One region of the Clostridium cylindrosporum DSM 605 genome, then DNA from elsewhere that is predicted to be linked to it. Evidence: riboswitches for the same ligand, from Rfam matches in the RefSeq annotation. Region 1 holds a riboswitch; the other holds the start of a gene.
What was found. Region 1 has a riboswitch for thiamine pyrophosphate ahead of thiS (sulfur carrier protein ThiS). Riboswitches for the same ligand answer to the same signal wherever they lie in the genome.

Region 2: it holds a riboswitch for thiamine pyrophosphate, as region 1 does, so the genes downstream of both, tenA (thiaminase II) here and thiS (sulfur carrier protein ThiS) in region 1, are expected to answer to the same signal.

What each region holds. Positions count from the first base shown of each region.
Region 1 is NZ_LFVU01000002.1:113,127-121,419, forward strand. It holds gene thiH (2-iminoacetate synthase ThiH) at 1-60, opposite strand, end outside; gene CLCY_RS01130 (thiazole synthase) at 67-837, opposite strand; gene thiF (sulfur carrier protein ThiS adenylyltransferase ThiF) at 864-1,670, opposite strand; gene thiS (sulfur carrier protein ThiS) at 1,672-1,866, opposite strand; TPP riboswitch at 1,979-2,079, opposite strand; gene CLCY_RS01145 (pentapeptide repeat-containing protein) at 2,140-2,793, opposite strand; gene CLCY_RS01150 (hypothetical protein) at 2,923-3,453, opposite strand; gene CLCY_RS01155 (FAD-dependent oxidoreductase) at 3,531-4,970, opposite strand; gene CLCY_RS01160 (dihydrofolate reductase) at 5,251-5,757, shown strand; gene CLCY_RS01165 (hypothetical protein) at 5,825-6,451, opposite strand; gene CLCY_RS01170 (cold-shock protein) at 6,648-6,845, shown strand; gene CLCY_RS13855 (hypothetical protein) at 6,899-7,069, shown strand; gene CLCY_RS13860 (hypothetical protein) at 7,082-7,228, shown strand; gene CLCY_RS01175 (HAMP domain-containing methyl-accepting chemotaxis protein) at 7,315-8,293, opposite strand, start outside.
Region 2 is NZ_LFVU01000026.1:302,401-310,693, reverse strand. It holds gene CLCY_RS08400 (DUF421 domain-containing protein) at 1-62, opposite strand, end outside; gene CLCY_RS08395 (ABC transporter substrate-binding protein) at 255-1,262, opposite strand; gene CLCY_RS08390 (ABC transporter permease) at 1,262-2,002, opposite strand; gene CLCY_RS08385 (ABC transporter ATP-binding protein) at 1,999-2,763, opposite strand; gene tenA (thiaminase II) at 2,770-3,432, opposite strand; TPP riboswitch at 3,597-3,694, opposite strand; gene CLCY_RS08375 (YczE/YyaS/YitT family protein) at 3,747-4,445, opposite strand; gene CLCY_RS08370 (MarR family winged helix-turn-helix transcriptional regulator) at 4,457-4,864, opposite strand; gene queF (preQ(1) synthase) at 4,987-5,490, opposite strand; gene queC (7-cyano-7-deazaguanine synthase QueC) at 5,493-6,149, opposite strand; gene queE (putative 7-carboxy-7-deazaguanine synthase QueE) at 6,244-6,906, opposite strand; gene CLCY_RS08350 (6-pyruvoyl trahydropterin synthase family protein) at 6,909-7,337, opposite strand; gene CLCY_RS08345 (C40 family peptidase) at 7,669-8,293, opposite strand, start outside.

The sequences.
Region 1 (8,293 bases):
TTTAAAGTAATCCTCAAAATCAAATTTTTTAAACATTTCTATTGTTTCATAAAAACTCATTTCTACTTATCTCCCATCTAAAAACCCTGTTAATGGGGATGAGGCATTAGCTTTATTACTTACTTCTCCGAATTTAGATAAATATCCGAGTCTCCCACCTTCAACTGCAAGCTTAAAGGCCTTTGCCATTTGAACTGGATTTTTTGATGTTGCAATAGCAGTATTAACTAAGCATGCAGCAGCTCCCATTTCCATTGCCTCCATAGCCTGTGAGGGTTTACCTATTCCTGCATCTACTATTATTGGAGCATCTATTTCTTCTATCATCATTTTTATTAATTCCTTTGTCTCAAGTCCCCTATTACTTCCTATTGGAGACCCGAGTGGCATAACTGCTGCTGCACCTGCTTCAAGCATTCTTTTACCATAATAAATATCAGGACTCATATAAGGTAGAACCACAAAACCTTCCTTTGCTAAAATTTCAGTAGCCTTTAATGTTTCATGATTATCCGGCATAAGGTATTTGTTATCAGAAATAACTTCTATCTTAATCCAGTTACCACATCCCATAGCCTTAGCGAGTCTAGCTATTCTTACCGCCTCATCTGCATTTCTTGCTCCTGATGTATTAGGAAGCAGTATGCTATCTTTACCTATATACTCTAGTGGGTTTTCATCTTTATTATCAAAATTTACCCTTCTTAATGCCATAGTAATTACCTGTGAACCACTTTCCTCTAATATATTAGGTATTAGACTATTAGATGAGTATTTACCTGTTCCTACAAATAGTCTTGATTTTAAAGTAACTCCCCCTATACTTAGCTTGTCCATAATAACACTCTCTTTCATACTTAAATTTATACATCTATTTCTTCACATAAAATTCTAACAACCATATTAACCATATGGTTAGCACAAATTGCAACTCTTGGGGCCATTAATCCTGAACCCTCCTTTGCTCCATTTACCCCATCGCCACATAAGTAAAATTTACTGGTTATCTTTTTAGTTTGTATTAAGTTAGATGAATAATATCCAGCCATACCTGAAGATGCAATTAAATATGTATCCTTCATTTTAGTTAAAACTTCATTTGATAAAGTTGACTTACAAATAGGGCAATCAAAGGCTTCTAGAATAATATTACAATCATTAAAAACACTTTTAATATTGCTTTTATCTAAATACAGTTTATGTATAGTAATATTCATAAATGGATTAATCTTCTTTAAAATATCCCTAATTGCTTCTACCTTTAGTTTTCCTATATCATCAATAAAATACTGTTGTCTATTTAGATTCGAAGGCTCCACTACATCATAATCACATATTACTATTTCCCCAACCCCCATTCTTGCTAGAGATATAGCTATATTTGAACCAAGACCCCCTGCCCCTGCAACACCAACTTTTGACTTTTTTAACTTCTCAAAAACTCCTGGAGTATGCCTTGCAATCATAAGATTTTCTAGTTCTTTTTCTGTTGGGATTTCACCCTTCTTTATTAGAGTAACTCTATCCGCTTCTTTTAAAGGAACATCTTCCTTTATTTGAAATCCATTGAGTACAATAACATCTGAATCTTTCTTGTACTTATTTCTTATCGAAAAAGCTGTGTCATTACTATCAGCTTCCACGTATAATTCATTTACCTTTATTTTAATTTTAGCCACCTCCAACAAAACTCAATACCTCAATACTATCATTTTCCCTAAGTAAAAAAGTTCTATATTTATCAATAGGAACTATTTCAAGATTTACTTCTACAACAACCTTTTTTTCCTCTAGATTTAGCTCATTTAATAGCTCTTTAACCGTTACTTCTCTTTCAAAACTTAATTCTTTACCGTTTACCTTCATTCTCTACCCTCCCTTCTAAATCTTCAAAAAACAAAAAACTTCTAACATAAAATATGCTAGAAGTAAATCACAAAATAAACAATTTAGATAGTATATCTATATTGCATTATTAATATTAAGTAATCTGCTTCCCTACGCTGGTATTATCCATATCAGGTTATAAGAGTTAGGATACATATCCCTCTCAGCCTTACGGCACCTCTAGCATTTCTTACCATTACTAAATTAATTATATATATTGTTTAGTTATTCTTCAAGTGTTTAAAACATTTACTATATTACTGTTTGATTAATTTTTTGTATTAATCTAATTATGTAACTTAATGTATGAAAGTCTCTATCAATATAATCATGAATATTTCTTAATCCATTTATTAGGCTCTTCTCATCAAAGTTCTCAAGTAATATCATAATATTAAGTAGATTTATATTGCCTTCCTTTGTATCAAATATTCTTGAATTTTTTACGCATTTATTTTTAATAACATCTTCAACTGCACTTTTTAATTCATCACTTATTTTAAGATCAGGCATTTTATCAAATACTCTAATTCCAGAATCATTTATATCAATATTCTTAGCTTTTTCTAAATCAGTTGACATAAAAATAGTATTCTTAAACTTAGCGTCCTTAAAATCAGTTCCATCTAAATTTACAGAGTCAAATATACTATTTTCAAATACAGCACTAATAAACTTACTACCCTTTAAATTTGCTCCAACAAACTCTGCTCCCTTAAATGTACATTTAAATAAGTAACAAGACTTAAAATGAGCTCCTCTAAAGCTTGCAAAATCAAAATTTGAATTAGAAAAGTTACAATTATAACAATTGCTTCTTTTAAGATTTTTGTACATAAAATTCTTATCTTTTTTCTCTATGTTATTATAGTTAAAACTTTCTTTATTAACTTCATTTTTAGCCATTTTTACCTCCATGGAACTTTTATCTTTTATGTTCCAATCTAAATATTATATATAATTGTCTTAAAAGTCAATTTATTATAAACTCTAAGATAAAAACACTAATATTATATTTTATATTTCCGATGTACTCTAGGATAACTTAAGATTATGTTTATCAATCAAATTACTATATGTTTTTATATCATCCTCTGTCATATAAAATATTGGAAACTTAAGATTATAATTCCCCCAAATGGTTAATGGACATTTAAAAAAATAAAATGTAATAAAAAACAACTCCCTTGTACAAAGCCTTACTAAAAATCCAATTATTTCTTCATCCATAACCATAAAATAATTTGAATTTAACCTACAATTTCTTATTTTCATTAAGATGATTTTATCCTCTTCATTTAAAGCATTATAAAGATTCTCAAATTCCCCATTAGTTAATCTAGGTAGATAAAGATCAACTATTAAATTTTCCTTATTTGATTTGCTTGTGCGATAAATATCTTTAATAAAACCAATAAAATCTTCCTCGATTAAACATAAATCTTTAACTTCCTTAGGTTCTAACACTGCATTGTTATAATTATTTAAGCCGTCAATTATACTCTCAAAACGAATCTCTACCTTTTGGTTAAACTCCTCTTCACTAATACTTAATAAAGCATTCACAAGACCTACCCCCTAATCGTCTAGTCCTACTTATTTCCCTTATAGTATCTTTTAGATACCATACTTTCTTTACTTATCTAATAGTCATTAAGTCCTTTTATTGCTGGACTATCTAACCAGTTTCCTTTGTAATCAAACCTTGAACCATGGCAAGGGCAATCCCATGACAGTTCATCAGCATTCCACTGCAATTGGCATCCTAGATGAGGACATTTTGTTGTTACAACAAACTCCTTACCATTATCATCTCTATACACACCAACTTTTTCTCCATTATATTCTACAATTCCAGCATGACCTTTTTTGATGTGTCCTATTTGTTCATTTGGAATGTCAATTTTTTGTGCTATAAAGTTTTTGGCAGTTTCTATTGTATCCTCCATTATAGTATCAATTGAAAGTGACATATCAAATCTTCTAGGAGAAAAAATTTCTGAAAAATCATTTTCCTTACCGAGTATCATGTCACTGTTAATTATAGCTGCCACCATAGAACTTGTCATTCCCCATTTATTAAATCCAGTTGCTACATAAACATTATCTGTTGAAGAGGAATACTTACCAATATAAGGAATACCATCTATGGTCATACAATCCTGAGCAGACCAGTGATATTTTTCTCTTGAATTTGGATAGAGAATCTTTGCTACCTCCCTTAGCTTTTCATAGCATCCTCCCTCTTCATTTTTACCTGTTCTTTTAGGGATACCTCCAAATAATAATAAATCTTTATAATTTCTAAAGGAATACCCACTTTTATCAATATCAATTAACATACCCTCAACATCATCCGCATTTTCTAAAGCAATAACATGAGATCTTTCTTGATGCATTCTTAAAAAGTAATATCCTGGAACATTTACAATTGGATAATGTGTTGCAACAACTATATGCTTGGCATTTATTTTGCCTCTATTGGTGACAACTAAATTTTCTTCAACTTCTATTACTCTTGTATCTTCATAGATAGTTAAGTCCTTTGATATAACATCTAAAAACTTTAGCGGATTAAACTGTGCTTGATTATTATATCTTAATGCTGCCTTAACATTAAATGGCAGTTTTACTTTATCTACAATTTCTGCATCTATTCCAAGTTTTTTAGCTGCTTCATATTCTAATTTCAGAGGTTCTGTCTCTCCTAATGAGTATACATAGGCTGGTTTTTCCTCAAATTCACAATCTATATTATTTTCATAAACTATATCTCTAAATGTATTTAAAGCAAGATTATTAGCGTTTAAATACATAAGTGCCTTTTCTTCTCCAAATTCTTTTATTAATTTATCATAAATCAGATCATGCTGAATAGTTATCTTAGCTGTAGTATTTCTTGTATTTCCACTAGCAATTTCCTTAGCTTCGATAACAACTACGTCTATACCATTTTTCTTTAATAAATACGCCGTTAAAATTCCCGCAATTCCTGCTCCAATTATAACAGTATTAACTTCTATATCTTTATTTAATACTTCTCTTTTTTTAAAGCTACAACTTTCACTCCATACAGAATTCATAAAATCACCTCATACTTAGTATTCCATTTTCTTCAAAATATAAACATATTAACTATAAAACAAAATACTTTAAACATTCTTATGAACCTTGAAATAAATTATATCAAGCTCAATTATTCTCTTTCTTCAATCAACCTTTCTATTAATATAATTATGCCTTTATAAGATGCCATTTCTACTTAAAAATAGATATATCAAAATTAAAATAATATTATGATGGCTAGTAAATAATAGTTTTAAGAGATTATGATCTTAATTAACTATCAAAGGAGTGTTAAAATTGTTAAGTTATGTTGTTGCAATATCCGAAAATGGAGTTATGGGAATAAATAATACTCTTCCCTGGCATATCCCAAATGACCTAAAATTCTTTAAGGAAGTTACACTTAGTAAAAGTAAAACTATGATAATGGGACGAGAAACCTTTGAGGCGCTTCCTAAAATTTTACCTGAAAGACACCATATAGTAATAACTCGAAACAGGAATTACAAAATAAACAGCGATAATGTAACTATTATTCATAATATAGATGACTTAAAACCTTACATTGAAAGCCCTGAAGAATATTTTGTTATAGGAGGCGGCCAAATCTTTTCCCTGCTTATGCCCTATGCAGAAAAAATGTATTTAACTATAATACATGAAGAATTTAAAGGTGATACTTTTTTCCCAAAGTACAATAAAGATGAATGGAGAATCCTAAGTAAGGAAGAAGGCGTTGTTGACAGTAAAAATAAACATAACCATACAATTTATATTCTTGAAAGAATAAAGAGTATAAATTAGATCCTATACAATTGTTTAAGGCTCCTACTTTTATTTCTTAGGAGCCTTCACTACTACATTATTAAATTTAATTATTAAACTTTATTTTGTATATCTCTCCAACCTTTACAATAGCAATATCTAATATGTTTATTAATTTTTCTAAACTTTTTACGTTATTTATAAATTTAATATTATTCTTATCTACAAGCTTTTTAATCATATTAATAATATCTTTCTTTTGTTGAGAATCTAAGTTAAGGTCATTATTAAGACACTCTCTATTTATATATATTAATGTATTCCATATTTGCTCATCAGAAATTCTGTCTAAGTCCATCAAAACCCATGTAAAATCTTTTCTTCTTAAGTTTTCAGGATATGCCTGTTTAAAAAACTCTATAAAGTGATTTGTCTTTTCAGGGTCTTTTTCCTTTACATATTTTCCAAGCTGTGATTTTAAATTATTCTTAAGGTGAAGAATTGTATTTGGCTTTATTGAACCTTTTAAATCATCAATGTGTTTATAAATATAATTATATGTATCTTGAATCTTTTCTTGATTTATATCTTCCTTTTTAAGTATCTTTACTATATCAATGTACTCTAAAATATTTTTCTTGCAATTTAGCTCTTTATTGTATAACATTTCACAAAGCTTTTCTGGAGTTAATTCTTCTATTTTATTCTTATTAATTAATTCTTCTCTATTCATAACTACTTCTTTCCTTATCTATATTTTTTGCTCTTTTATTTTACCACAAGATTTAAAATTTGTTCTAATATAGTTTAAAATTTAAAAATATTAATTCAAACTAAATAATTCCTTTAAAATAGTTGAGTAAATTACTTAACTATTACAAATAATATTTACTGATATTAATTATATTTATAAGTAAGGAGAGATATTTATGTCAAGTAGAACTGGAATAGTTAAATGGTTTGATAAAGAAAAAGGATATGGATTTATATCCGCTGATGCTGGTGATGACGTTTTCGTACATCACTCTCAAGTTAAAGGTGAAGAACTAAGTGAAGGTGTTAGTGTTAGCTTTGATATTGGTGAGGGGCAAAAAGGTCCTATGGCAATAAATGTTCACACCATATAGACTCTTATAAAATTTCCACAGTTAAAATAATTTAATTGTTAGGAGGACTTTAAATGGACAATAATAAAAATAGAATGAAAGATAGACCTAAGTCTAATGCAGAAAAAAGAAAAATGTACTCTGAAGCAGGATCTGAGATAGGTATTATAGATAGAGTGAAAATTGGCTCACATTCAAATGGTAAAAAATACACAAAAAGATCAAAATTATCTCATAATAAATAGGAGGCGATTATCATGGGTAAGAATAATTCTTCAAGCAAAAATCACAAAGCTACTCCTGATCCAACATCACCAAATTATGTAGAATATGCAAAAAATAAAGCTAATGAAAATACTCCCTATGCCAAGGATGAACCATCTTTGCATACAAAACATGAATAGATTTTAGTTTTCCCTATACTTTAGATAAGGTCTAAGATATATAGTGACTTATGCTATATATCTTAGACCTATTATTAATTCTTATATTATATTTTAAATTTTGAAACCAATATTTGTAGCTCCCCTCCAAGCTCTGCTAAAGTATGTGCTTCATAAACTAAAGATTCTATTGATGAATTTTGCTCCTGGGCTGATGCAGATACCTCCTCTGTAGCAGCGGCTGAATTTTCTGCAATAATATTCACAGATTCTATAGAATCTACAACCTTCTCTGAATCTTTTAAAATTTCCTGGGAAATCATAGCAACATTTGACACTTGCTCTACAACTCTGTGAATTTCACTTGAAATAGTCTTAAATGCTTTACTTGTATCATCAACTGCTTTTACACCATTTTCTACTTCCATGGCACCTTTGCTCATAACTTCTACTACTGTTTTAGTTTCATTTTGAATACTTTCAATCAAAACTGTAATCTCCTCTGCTGAATTTGAAGACTCTTCAGCAAGCTTTCTAACTTCTTCAGCTACTATTGAAAAACCTTTTCCATGTTCCCCTGCACGAGCTGCTTCTATTGCTGCATTTAGTGCTAGTAAATTTGTTTGCCTTGAAATATTTTTAATAACCTCAATAATTTCACCTATTTTATTTGATTCTTTTCTAAGTTTATTAATAACATATGCCATTTGCTGTGTAACATTTTTAATTTCACCAATTTTACTAACAGCATTATCTGCTTCTATAACACCATTAATTGTAGCATTTTCTACCATGTTAGAGCTATCGCCTATAGATTCTATTCTTTGTGAAATATTCTTAATAGAATCTGACATATTCTTCATAATAATATTCACTTCATTAATTGATTTAGATTGGTCTAGTGAACCTAAAGCTAGTTCACTAATTGTTTGTGTAATTTCAAAATTTGCAGAACTATTTTCCTCACATGTAGCATTTAATTCCTCACTTGTATATGTAACCTTGTTAGCCACATGGATAATTTTTTCAAGCATATCTTTTAATGATATTATTAGTGAATTAGTTGAATCTCCTATCATTCTTATT
Region 2 (8,293 bases), on a different contig from region 1:
ACAACAGACACTACACTTCTAAGTATTATATCTAGGTCTCCTATGAAATTTGTATAACTCATAATAGCTCCTTGAAATTTGTTTAAATATATTATGTGTAGGTTTAGAAATGTTATCCATGGATATGGTCGTTTATCAGCACATAGAGTCCTGCAAGTAGTGGTGTTTAGGGTTAGTTACACTACTGCAACACAGCAGCTCAAATAAAAAACTGCTTACAATTCACATCATAAGCAGCTTTAAAAATTTATATTTTACTTATTTAATATATTAACAAACAAATCATCTGAACTTGGAATCTTATCTATTATTCCCTTTTCCTTTAGCCATTTAGCATTATCTTCCCAATGTTTCTTATCCTGTGATAAGAAAGGTTCTTCAACTGAATCCATTCCAGGTAGCAGGATTTTCATACTCTTCTTTTCTACAGATTCTGTTAGTGGGAAGTTATCCTTTTGTTGATTTTTAAGAAGTATTTCTAGAGCCTTATCTGGGTTTTTCTTCATGAATTCAAATCCCCTTTTAGCTCCTCTCATAAATTTTTCTAACTTTTCTCTATCATTATTAATGGTTTTATCATTAGCTACAAATATCATAGTATATTCCCTTGGCACTCCATAGTCTGAAGGATTTAAATAATTTACCTTGTATCCCTTATCTTCTAAAACCGGTACCTCATGATTTACAAGTGCTCCACTTACTGAATCTACTCTTTTAGTCATAATTGCTGATAACATTTCAAATCCTACATCTGTAAATTTAACTTTATTCGGATCACCACCATCTTGTTTTACCATAGTCCTTACGTATTCTTCATTTAGTGGATTTCCTGAATACCCAACATTTTTTCCTTCTAAATCCTTAGGTGATTTTATCTTTTTCTCATCTAAAGACATTAGAATACTTAATGATGAGTGAACCACAGCACCTACAGATTTTACAGGTATGTTTTCCTTAGCCTTACTCATTATAAGATTACTTGGATAGTCTATACCTAAGGTTGCTTTCCCAGCTGCTACTAAGCTCAGTCCATCTGTAGCATTAGATGGAAATTGTATATTTACCTTAATACCCTCATCTTCAAAATATCCATTTTCAATTGCAGCATATATAAAACTATGTATAGCATTTGGATACCAATCTAGTACCAAATTAACTTCTTCTAACTTCTTACCACTCTCTTTATTACTACTTGTATTGCTTGTCCCACAAGATGTAAACAGCAATGCAATAAAGATTACAAGTACTATAAATTTTTTCACTACTCATTCCTCCATGTTATTACTTTTCTTTCTATTACCCTTACTATACTTACAAATATAATAGCTATTAAGGATAATATAACTATAGGTGCAAATACCCCTGCTCCATCCAGCTGTGTCATCATTCTTTTACTAAGATAGCCAAGTCCGCTTTGAGACCCTAGCCATTCCCCTATTGCAGCACCTATAACTGCAAATGGTACTGATATTTTAAGGGCTGAAAAGAAGTATGGTAAAGATGATGGAATCCTTAGCTTTAAGAAAATATCCTTCTTAGTAGCACCGTATGTTATTAAAAGCTCTTCCATTTCCCTTTTAGTAGATGAAAGCCCATCAAAAACATTTACTGCTATAGGAAAAAAGGTTATTAATGTTGCAACTAAGACTTTACTCCATATTGTATATCCAAACCATAGTATAAATAGCGGCGCTAATGCAGTTATAGGTATAGTCTGTGTTGCAACTAAAATAGGATATACCGCATTTTTTATATTTTCATTAATACTCATAAGAACAGCTACTCCTACCCCTAGTAATATAGAAATTAAAAGACCTATAACCGTTACTGTTAAACTTGCTGACAAATGTACCGTAAATAATATTTCTCTTAGTTCCCATATCTTTACTAGTATCCTTGTAGGAGATGGCAATATAAACATTATGTTTATACTCCTAGCTACTGCTTCCCATATAATTAGAAGAATACTTGTGAGTATTATTGCTGGAGTGTACTTTCTCATATTTTCACCTTCTGTTTTAACTCATCTATAAGTTGTTCCTTAATCTTAACTAAGTCTTCCCTTGCTAACATATGCCTATTTCTAGGATAGTCTAAAGGAATTTCAATTTCTTTTAATTTACTTATAGGTTTATCTGTAACTACAAATATTCTACTTGATAAAAACATCGCTTCTTCTACGTCATGTGTTATGAAGATTATCGTTTTTTTAAGTTTAATCCACTGCTCCTGTAGCCACTCTTGTAGTGTAACCTTAGTAATTGCATCTAAAGCACTAAATGGTTCATCAAGTAGTAACAAGTTAGATCCTGTTAAAAGAGTTCTTAAAAAGGATACTCTTTGTCTCATACCTCCTGAAAGCTCCCTAGGATACTTGTTTTCACAATCCTCAAGCTTAAATATTTTTAGGTATTCCCTACCTCTTGATATAGCTTCTTTCTTAGGAACACCTTTAATTTCTAAAGGTAGACATGCATTTTCAAGGATAGTTCTCCATGGAATTAACAAATCTCTTTGAGGCATATAACCTACAGAATCCTTTCTACCTTCTACATCTTGATTATTGATTATAATTTCTCCATTACTAGCCTTTTCAAGCTTTGTTATAAGTCTAAACAATGTACTTTTTCCGCATCCACTTGGACCTATTATACTTACAAACTCTCCATTATTTATGTTTAGATTTAGTTTTTCTATTAAATTAAACTCTTCAGATTTGTATTTAAATGTAACATCGGAAAAATTCAATATACTACTTGTCACCTTTAGCTACATCTCCTTTTTATATGCCATGTTCCAAAAATCCATTTCGTATATACTTGATTTAATAAATATATCTAATAGATTCTTCTTTTCTTCCCCTGAAACATCTTTGCATATTTCATTTATGTAATCTATCCATTTGTTTGTAAATTCTGTATAACCTTCAGACTCGTAACTTTCTATCCAAGGCTTATAAAAATTATTATCTAAATTATTCTTATACTTTTCATAAAGCTTCTTTCCTATATAGTTATAACTCCATGTACATGGCATAACAGCCATAGCTATCTCCTTAATGTTCCCTTTAAGTGCAACTGACTGCATATAGCTTGTGTAGCTTAAGTTGGGAATTTCTATATCATATCTTTCAGCTTCCTCCTTGCTTATTCCAAAGTCTTTTAGATATTTTATATGTACAGCAGCTTCATCCTCTATGATTCCTTCTATCGCTTCATAGAAAAACTTCATTTCCTTAAGTCCATTTGCTTTAGTTATGCCTATTGCATAAACCTTTATGTATTCCTTTAAGTAGAGGTAGTCTTGAATGAGATAGTTCTTAAACTTTTCCCTATTAAGTATTCCTTCCCCTATCTCCTTTACAAAAGGATGTTCTAAATATCCATTCCAAATTTCATTTACTTCTTCAAATAAGTAATCAGTAAACTTCATTTTATTATCCCCTTTATTTTTATTGTTTTTTAATTTAAATCTAGTGTGCTACCCTCCTTTTTACAAATAAAAAACAGCTACCTACCTAATTGGTAAATAGCTGCAAAGGTGCACAAAAACAAATATAATCGAAAGTATGCTTAAATTTATGCATACCTTTAGTATTATATTTCATAAAGCTTTCCTACGCTGGCATTATCCAGATCAGGTACAAGGGTTAGTATTAAACCTCTCAGCCATATTGGCACCCCTAGCAAGTTATTTGGTTTTATATATACATTATATCTAAATTTTAAAACTTTTCCATATATTTTTTAATTACTTGTCTTAGGAAGCCTAGTTAATTGCTTCATCCAAAATCTTAATGATGCTTGCATTACTGGCCCTACTAATGGTACTGATAAAAATGTACCTATTGCAACTGGTCCACCTATTAACCATCCTATTGTTAGAGCTGATATTTCAAGTATAGTTCTAGCCAGTCTAACAGAAATTGAAAATCTCTTTGATAAATAAAGTGTCATTCCGTCCCTTGGTCCTGCCCCTACCTTAGATGCTACATACATTCCTGATCCTGTTCCCATGAGAACAATACCAATTAGTAGAAGTATGCTTCTTGGTAGTATTTCTGTAAAATTAGGTATAAATCCTAGGTCTAGTATAAGATTTAGAAAGTAACCAACTATTAATATATTTAATATACTTCCTATAGCTGGCTTTTCCCTCTCAAGAATACAAGTAGTTAAAACCATGATTATACCTACTATTTGAACCCATCTACCTACAGATAAACCACTTAAATTAGAAAGTCCTATGTGAAGAACATCCCATGTAGCCACTCCAAGATTCGCTGTAATTGAGGTTGCAGCACCTAGTGCTAAGACAAATATTCCTCCTACAAATACCATAACTCTAATTATATATGCCAATGCAGTTTCTTTGTGTGTATCAACTATATCACTATTCTTCTTTTCCTTGTTATCATCTATTATCTCATTACTTTTTTCTTCCATAGTTATCTCCCCTATTCTAGGTTTTTCATCATTTGAAGTAAAACCTTTTTAAATATTTCTAATTCTTCTTTATCTATGTTTTGCATAGCCTCTTGTTCTAGATTATATGATTCTGCACTCCATTTAGGAAACATTTCATAGGCCTTATCTGTTAAACTAATAAGCCTTTGCCTTTTATCCTTCCCTTCTCCTCTAATTATCCAGCCCATTTCTTCCATTCTACTTAATGTTCTAGTAATAGTTGGGGCCTCAACGCAAAGATATTGACACAGTTCAACCTGTGTACACTCTCCCCTTTGGTATAAATATAATATGATTCCCCATTGAGAAGTGTACAATCCATGTGGAGATATCCTCTCATTTAGTCTTTTATTAAAATACCTAGCTAATTGATTTGCTCTATGTCCATATAAATCCAACTTTATTCACCTCTTAAAATAGTTACCTAGGTAAGTATATACCCTAAACTAAGATTTATCAAGGAGTTAAACTACCTAATATACTAAAAGTTCCCTAAGGGCATAATCCTTAGGGAACAGTATTATCTATTATCTACTTTTTCAGGATACATATCATGATTCATTAGTCTGTAGTTTGCCATTTCCTCATACTTAGTACCTGGCTTTCCATAGTTGCAATATGGGTCTATACTTATTCCTCCCCTTGGAGTGAACTTTCCCCATACCTCTATATATTTAGGGTCCATTAACTTAATTAGGTCCTTCATGATTATATTCATACAATCCTCATGGAAATCTCCATGGTTTCTAAAGCTAAATAGATATAACTTCAAAGACTTACTTTCTACCATTTTAATTGATGGTATATAGCTTATATATATAGTTGCAAAATCTGGTTGACCTGTTATTGGGCATAGACTTGTAAACTCTGGACAATTAAACTTTACAAAGTAGTCGTTATTAGGATGCTTATTATCAAAGGCTTCTAGTATATCTGGGTTATATCCAAAATCATACTTTGTTCCTTGATTTCCAAGTAGTGTTATGTTATCTAATTCTGATTCTTTTCTTCCACTGTGACTCATAACTATTTCTCCTTCTTATCTTCTAAGTATTTATTTAGTCCATTGTTACGAAGTATGCAAGATGGACATTCCTTGCACCCATCCCCTATTATCCCATTGTAGCATGTAAGTGTCTTTTCTCTTACATAGTCAAGTTTTCCGAACTTATCCGCCATCTCCCAAGTTTGGGCCTTATCTAGCCACATTAAAGGTGTATGAACTACAAAATCATAGTCCATAGCTAGGTTTAGTGTAACATTTAGGGACTTTATGAACACGTCTCTACAGTCAGGATATCCACTAAAGTCTGTTTCACATACCCCTGTTACTATATGCTTTGCACCTTTAACCTTAGCTAACACACCTGCGAATGTTAAAAACAGCATGTTTCGCCCTTCAACAAAGGTTGATGGAAGCTCTCCATCCTCACCTTTTTCTATCTTTATATCATCACGAGTTAGTGCATTTGGGGCTAATTGATTAAGAAGTTCCATATCAAGTATATGATGTTCAACCCCAAGTTCCTTTGCAATATCCTTTGCGCAATCTATTTCTAAACTATGTTTTTGGTTATAGTTAAATGTAACCGCTATTACCTCATCAAATTCCTTAAGTGCCCAAAACAAACATGTAGTAGAATCCTGTCCACCACTAAATACAACTACCGCTTTCTTATTCATATCTCCTATCCTTTCTATCCGATAACTACTTGTTCCTGGATAACAATCTCTAAGAATCAAGTGAGTAAAAACTCCCTTGATTCAAGATCTTTGTTTATACTCCTCTAGCATCCTTATCCCATATAACCTTATGCAGCTGAACCTGAAGCCTAACTTCATTAAGCTTCTTCTCCTTCATAAAATCTACAATTGTCTCCATTTCAATCTCCCCTAAAACAGGGCTAAAGTAAACTAAGCATTTAGATGTTAATTCATGTTCTTTAATAATGCTATATGCTACATCTAAATCCTCACGACTTCCTACTACAAACTTATACACATCATCTATTTCAACACTTTTTAGATTTCCTGTGTTCATGCGATTTGTCATTCCGCTTTTAGGTAGCTTATAATCAACTATAAAACTTATATTTTGAAACCTTTCCTTAAAAGGTAATATATCAATAGACCCGTTAGTTTCTATATGAACTACTAAATCACTATCTTTATTAAGCATATCAAGAAGGTTTTCAATTCCATCTTGAATTAATGGCTCTCCACCTGTTAATGTAACATTTCTAGCTCCATTTCCCTTTATATAATCATAGATATCTCTAGCTGATAAAACCTCACTTATATTATACCTATCCCATGAATAGGTAGTATCACACCATGAACATCTTAGATTACAATTAAAAAATCTTATAAATGTAGCAAGTTCTCCAGAAGTTGGACCTTCTCCATCAACAGATAAAAATTTTTCTATTATATTAAACATTTTTATTCCTCCGTATATATGCAGCTATTTGTTGGCGTTTCAAATAGTTCTACTTCATAAATCTTAAATCCCTTAGACTTTAGTCTATTAAAAACATCCCTAGACATTTCCTCAGCTGTTGTTCTGTATGGTACAAAGACAATGTCAAAGTTATTTGGAAGCACCTCTAGCTTTGCAGCAAGCTCTCTCCCTTCTTCATTATCCTCTATAAGAAGCTTATGGTCAAAGTCCTCTGCAATCTCCTTTAATGCCTTTTTAAAATTTGTAAAGTCATCAACCATTCCTCTACATTGTCCAGATTCCTGCAACGTCTCTGACTTTAATGTTGCAACTAGTCTATATCTATGCCCATGTATATTTGCACACTTTCCTTCATATCCACATAGATAATGTGCCATGTCAAATCCTACTTCACTTTTTATCTTAAACATAATTATTTCTCCTTAAACTAAAAAAGGTTTATATTCCTGCTAAACTAGTGCAAAAATATAAACCTTAAGTAATTTCACTTAAAATTTTTGCCTAGTTTTATTTATAGACAGGATGGTCTAACGAACTGTCTGTTATTTTTTTATTTTTCTAATAAAAAAGGTTTGTTTATTACACAAAACTAGTATAATAAACAAACCTTAAGTATTCTTACTTAAAATTTTTGCCTAGTTTTTTTTAAGGACAGGATGGTCTAAATGAACTGTCCATTATTTATAATTTACATTATGTATTCTAACACATTAGAATATTATATTCAAATGCTTATTTCTGTTAGATAATATCCTTTGACCAAAGATAGGCCTTATTCCAGTATGTTGTATTTATACTAGTTTTCTGTACTACAGACCCTGCTCTTGGAGCGTGTATCATTTGTCCGCTTCCTACATAAATACCAACATGACTTACACGTCCTGTGCCATTTGTACTAGAAAATACTAAATCACCTGGCTTTAAGTTTGAACGCTTTACGGTTGTCCCCATTTTTGATTGTTCTGCTGATGTTCTAGGAGCCTTAATATCACCTGCATTTTTATACACGTATGTAACAAGTCCCGAGCAATCAAAAGACCTAGGACCTTGTGCTCCCCATACATAAGGCTTTCCAATTTGTGCCTTAGCTAGCTTTACTATTTTATCACGTTTAACCTTTTCAGCTTCTTCTTTACTTACTTGGCTATTTAACTTAACATACTTTGAGCTAACCCATCCGTACTTATTACTACTTAGCTTTATCTTATACCATCCACTTTGCTGACCTACTATTTGAAAGTTAGCTCCCTTAGAAACTGTGGATATTACATTTCCACTTTCAATCTTTGGAGTTTTTCTAACATTTAATCCCCCAACAGTAATAGTAGCAGTTTTATTAATTAAACTAACCCCACTTGCAAATACG